Labilibaculum antarcticum: one gene and its partner. The protein of the gene in region 1 interacts with the protein of each later gene in a pairwise test. Links are inferred from orthologs where the notes say so. Each region holds a gene or a part of one and is shown on either strand. Other genes may lie near its edges.

Region 1 (2,970 bases):
TGTTACGACTGATTTGAACGGTGCACAGGTAATCAAATTCGGGAAACCGAATGCCATAGGTTTCTAAACAAGCCCGAAGCACCGATACATCAAAACTGGCATTGTGAGCAATCACCATTTCTCCATGCAAGTAGTTTTCCACCTCTTCCCAAATGTAATTGAAGCTGGGTTCGTTCGTCACATCTTCCTCTGTAATTCCGTGAATACTAACATTCATTGGATGAAAATACATTTCCGGCGGCGAAATCAACCAATCTTTACTTTCAACAATTACTCCATTCTCAACACGAACCAAACCAAGCGAGCAAGCTGAATTGCGTTGTCCGTTTGCTGTTTCAAAATCTATTGCGGTAAAATTCATTTATTTAAAATCTAAATGGTAAAGGAAATAAGAACTAAAACTTTTAATTTTGTGCTAACTGCTAACTGCTAACTGCTAACTGCTAACTGCTAACTGCTAACTGCTAACTGCTAACTGCTAACTGCTAACTGCTAACTGTGCATTCCAATCATCTCCAGAAATTCATCTTCTGTTTTTATTCCGATGCCCAATTTTTCGACTTTTTCAAATTTGCTCGGGCCAACTTTTTCGCCAGCCAAAAGGAAGCTTGTTTTCTTCGATATGGAACTCACATTTTTCCCGCCGTGAAGTTCGATCATTTCCTTTAACTCATCTCTGCTGAATTTTGAGAAACTACCGGATATAACAATGGATAATCCTTCCAAAGTATTGCTGGCATTCTCATTTTCAACAATTTTCCTCTCCAATTGCAAGCCAAATTCTTTTAATTGGGCAATTAAATTTTGATGGTATTCGCCCGAAAAATATTCTACGATGCTTTCAGCAATTTTCACTCCAATTTCATCTACCTCAATTAATTCTTCGAGAGTAGATGCTGCCAATTTGTCGATAGAAGGAATCGCTTTGGCCAATTTTTTGGCCACTGTAATTCCAACATACCTAATTCCCAAAGCATACAAAACTCTTTCGTAAGGAACCTGCTTCGAATTTTCAATGCTGGTCAATATCCTCTCGGCAGATTTATCGCCCATCCGTTCTAAAGGAATAATATCTTCTTTAGTAAGACTATATAAATCAGCAATATTTTTTATTAATCCTTTCTGAAAAAGCAGGTCGATGGTTTCTTCGCCCAATCCATCAAAATCCATGGCGCGTCTACTAATAAAGTGTTCTATTTTTCCTTTAATCTGTGGCGGACAGCCCATATCATTCGGACAATAATGATTTGCTTCACCTTCTTTACGAACCAAATTGCTACCGCATTCGGGGCATTCCTCAATGTATTTAATTGCCTGTGCTTCCGCAGATCTTTCAGAGATTTCCACCCCAACAATCTTTGGGATAATTTCACCGCCTTTTTCTACATAAACAGTATCATTTTCGTGCAAATCTAAATTTTGAATAATATCTGCATTGTGCAAAGAGGCTCTTTTCACCGTTGTACCTGCCAATAGCACCGCAGTTAAATTGGCAACAGGTGTAATCGATCCGGTTCTACCCACTTGATAAGTTACTTTTTCTAATTTTGTGGATACTCTTTCCGCTTTGTATTTATAGGAAATTGCCCAGCGAGGCGATTTAGCCGTAAAGCCTAATTCCTCCTGCATATCCAGCGAATTTACTTTAATTACAATTCCATCAACTGGCACAGGTAAGCTGTCGCGATTTTCGTCCCATTCTTTAATGAATGCAATTACTTCGTCGATATTTTTGCAGATAGCTGTGTTTGCCGGAATTTTAAAGCCCCAATCTTTAGCGGCTAATAAATTGCTGTAATGATTTCGGGTCGGAATTTCTTTGCCCAACAAATAATACAAGTAGCAATCTAATTTGCGCTTGGCAACTACCGATGAGTTTTGCATTTTTAAAGTACCCGAAGCCGCATTTCGGGGATTAGCAAAAGGAGCCTCCCCAATTTCTTCACGTTCCTCGTTCAAGTCATTGAATACAGCAAAAGGCATTAATATTTCGCCTCGTATCTCAAATTCTTTTGGATATCCTTTACCACTTAATTGCAAAGGAACCGATCGTATGGTTTTTACATTTGCCGTTACATCATCGCCTTTTACACCATCGCCACGGGTGACAGCTTGAACCAGTTTACCATTTTGGTAAGTCAACGAGATTGATGTGCCGTCGTATTTCAGTTCACAGACATATTCCACATCGCCATCAATTAATTTTTTAATTCGGTTCTCGAAATCGCGGATTTCTTCTTCCGAATAGGTATTGCCCAACGAAAGCATTGGGTATTTGTGCTCTACCTGATTGAATTCTAAGTTGATATCGCTCCCAACACGTTGGCTTGGTGAATTGGGATCGTTAAACTCAGGAAATTTCTTCTCCAGAGTAATTAGCTCATTCAAGAGCATGTCAAAGTCGTAATCGCTGATGCTAGGCTGCGATAATACGTAATAATTGTGATTGTATGTATGTAATTGCTCACGTAATTCTGCAATTCGAACTTGTGCTTCTGCCTGATTCATAATTGTAAAGGTCTACCGTTGTGTGAATAGATGAGCTGTGTTTTCAATAGCAAGCCCGAATGGTAAAAATAGTAAACCTTGCGGTGATTTCGCAAATGATTTTAATGATTTTTGAGATGGAGAACAGTAATTGGTGATGTGCCTGATTAAGAGCTCTTAAGTGCAGTCGTGTGGTAAGCAATTACAGGTTTGAAGCGGTGGTGTTGAAGAATCCTTATTTTTGAATAACAGATGTTTCGTCCCGGTAGCCATAGGGATCGTTCAACATGACTGTCCAAGTGAAACTTTACTTTTCGGACACCCTCTTTCATTTTACACCATTCACCGATTTTTGACCACGCTTAACCGATTTAAGCAAGTAAATGCTTTGATTTTGCGCTACTTTAGAAGTAGAAACAAAGGGAATCGAAATCTTAAAGCATAATGTCATGGATGAAAATAAAAAAAATAAAAGTTTGTTTG
Region 2 (3,317 bases), 2.6 Mb from region 1 along the record:
ACTCCACCACCAATTATGCCCGACGGGATTAAAAAAGCAGACCAAGCAAAGGTGTATATTGCCATCCCAAGTGTAATTATTAACAGGGATCTTATTTCAGAATAATTTATTTTCATATCGTATATAAAAAAAGCTTTAAGCTCTGTTGCCAAATAGTCAACAAAGCTTAAAGCTTATTACTTATTTGTCTAATTTATTATCTAAACTACTATATTAATGATCTTGTTAGGAACAATAATAATTTTCTTGGGCGTTTTTCCCTCAATCCATTTTTGAGATTTTTCCAGAGAAAGAACCTCTTTTTCAATTTCATCCCTACTTAGATCTATGGGCAACTCCAAAATAAACCTCATTTTACCATTAAACGAGACGGGATATTTATGATTGTTTTCCTGAACAAAACTTTCATTAAACTCAGGAAACCTGGCCTTCGTAATACTGGTTGTGTTTCCACACAAACCCCATAGCTCTTCGGCAACATGAGGCGCGAAAGGAGCTAGAATTACTAACAGATCTTCAAAAATCGCCTTATTGTTACATTTCAAAGTATAGAATTCATTCACGCAAATCATAAATGCTGAAATTGAGGTATTAAAAGAAAAACGCTCAATATCATCTTGAATTTTCTTAATGGTTTTATGTAGAACCTTTAATTCGTCCGGCGTAGGCTGACTATTTGTCAATTCAAACTCACCAGCTTCATTATGGAACAATCTCCATAATTTCTTTAAGAATTTGTGCACGCCATCAATACCATTTGTATCCCAAGGCTTATGAGCCTCTAATGGTCCGAGGAACATTTCGTACAAACGAAGTGTATCTGCTCCATATTCTTCAACAATCACATCAGGGTTTACCACATTAAACATGGATTTAGACATCTTCTCAACAGCCCAACCACAATGGTATTTCCCATCTTCTAATATGAATTCAGCATCTTTATATTCCGGCATCCAGTTTTTGAAAGCTTCCAAATCAAGAACATCATTTTTCACAATGTTCACGTCAACGTGAATGGCTGTAGTATCGTATTCCTTTATTAATCCGTGAGAAACGTATTTGTTTGATTTTTTATCTCGGTAAACGAAATTTGAACGCCCTTGGATCATTCCCTGATTAATCAATTTCTTAAATGGCTCATCTTTGCAAACTTCGTTGATATCAAATAAGAACTTGTTCCAAAAACGAGAATAAATTAAGTGACCCGTAGCATGCTCTGTACCTCCAATGTACAAATCAACATCCTGCCAATACTCATTCGCTTCGGTAGAAACCAAAGCATCATTGTTGCGAGGATCCATATAGCGTAAGTAATATGCTGATGATCCTGCAAAGCCAGGCATGGTATTCAACTCAATTGGATATCCATCTTCGGTTACCCAATTTTTAGCGCGTCCCAAAGGTGGTTCTCCACTCTCTGTAGGCAAGTATTTATCAATCTCAGGTAATTTCAAAGGAAGCTTGTCCAAATCCATCATTTGGGGCATTCCATCCTTAAAATAAACAGGGAAAGGTTCTCCCCAATATCTTTGACGAGAGAATATAGCATCTCTCAGTCTATAGTTAATTTTTTTCTTTCCTAACCCCCTTGCTTCAACTTCCTCATTTGCCTTAACAATAGCATCTTTAACGTCTAATCCGTTTAAGAAATCAGAGTTCATTGACTTACCCGTTTTTGCATCGTAAGATTCCTCTGAAATATCCCCACCTGATACCACCTGAATAATTGGCAAGTCGAAATGCTTCGCAAAAGCGTAATCTCTGCTATCATGAGCAGGAACGGCCATAATTGCACCCGTTCCATATCCAGCTAACACGTAATCACTTATCCAAATAGGAATCTCTTGGCCTGTAAAAGGATTAATTGCATACGCACCGGTAAATGCACCGCTAATCGTTTTAACATCGGCTAGTCGCTCCCTTTCCGTTCTTTTGTTCGTTGCCTCGATATAGGCATCAATATCTGCCTGATATTCTGGAGTTGTTAATTCCTTTACCCAATCACTTTCCGGAGCCAATACCATAAAAGTAACGCCGAAAATAGTATCTGGACGAGTGGTGAAAACCTCCATTTTGATATCTGAACCTTTCACACCAAAGTTTACTTCAGCACCAACAGAACGACCAATCCAGTTTTTTTGAATCTCTTTTAAAGAATCTGTCCACTCTAAAGTTTCCATACCATCTAAAAGACGCTTTGCATAAGCAGAAACACGCAATGACCATTGACGCATTCTTTTTTGCTCAACAGGATATCCTCCTCTTGCAGAAAGACCATCTTTCACCTCATCGTTAGCTAAAACGGTTCCTAATTTAGGACACCAGTTCACCATTGTATCGGCCAAATAAGCCAAACGGTGATTTAAAAGAGTGGCTTGTTTTTCATTATCCGAAAAAGCTTTCCACTCCTCTGCTGAAAAAGGTTCCGTTTCGGAACATGCTGCATTTACATTCACATTTCCTTCGAACTCAAATTTTGAAATTAGAGATTCAATGGATTCTGCTTTTTCAATATCATTATTAAAGAAATGGTTGAACATTTGAATAAATGCCCACTGAGTCCATTTATAATATTCAGGCTGACAGGTGCGCACTTCACGATCCCAATCGTATGAAAATCCAATTTTATTTAATTGTTCGCGATATCTTTTAATATTAGTCTCAGTAGTCACAGCAGGATGCTGACCTGTTTGAATCGCATATTGCTCTGCAGGCAAACCATATGCATCGTATCCCATTGGATGAAGTACATTAAACCCCTTTAAAGTTTTATAGCGAGAATATATATCCGAAGCAATATATCCCAGTGGGTGACCAACGTGCAAACCAGCACCTGAAGGGTATGGGAACATATCGAGCACATAAAATTTTGGTCTCTCTGAATCAACCTCAACTTTGTATGTTTTCTCCTCGGTCCAATACTTCTGCCACTTTTGTTCTATTTCTTTAAAGTTGTACTCCATGCTAATATTGATAAAATATGGTTATTTCTTGCTTTCAAAGCGCAAAATTAGCAAAAGTTTATAAATATTTAGCGAGTTTTAGTAGTAAGTCTTATTTTATTAAAAATTGGGCTTTAATGGTTTAGGCCTATAAGATTAAAGCTGTAAATTATATTTATTTGCAGGAATAGGATTGCATGCGATGCAGAACAAAATATTTTTCTAAATTTGCAGACATAAATGGCTCGTTAGTTCAGTTGAATAGAACGTCAGATTCCGGTTCTGAAGGTCGGCGGTTTGAGTCCGCCACGGGTCACTAACAAAAGCCAATCAATATTATTGATTGGCTTTTGTGTTTTTTATAGTCTCTGGCAT

The links. Proteins that work in one complex are often made in the same cells at the same time.
Region 2: the proteins of ligA (region 1) and leuS interact in binary tests that used the Escherichia coli proteins (3 or more experiments, as listed by UniProt). The link is inferred for Labilibaculum antarcticum from one-to-one orthologs.

The regions. Positions count from the first base shown.
Region 1 is NZ_AP018042.1:5,487,194-5,490,163, reverse strand. It holds ligA (NAD-dependent DNA ligase LigA), read right to left. Parts: upstream 2,509-2,970; coding sequence 493-2,508; downstream 1-492. Other genes in the region: ALGA_RS21890 (LiaF transmembrane domain-containing protein), read left to right, coding at 2,937-2,970; ALGA_RS21900 (exonuclease domain-containing protein), read right to left, coding at 1-361. UniProt on the Escherichia coli protein: DNA ligase that catalyzes the formation of phosphodiester linkages between 5'-phosphoryl and 3'-hydroxyl groups in double-stranded DNA using NAD as a coenzyme and as the energy source for the reaction.
Region 2 is NZ_AP018042.1:2,888,803-2,892,119, reverse strand. It holds leuS (leucine--tRNA ligase), read right to left. Parts: upstream 2,964-3,317; coding sequence 201-2,963; downstream 1-200. Other genes in the region: ALGA_RS11395 (YitT family protein), read right to left, coding at 1-116.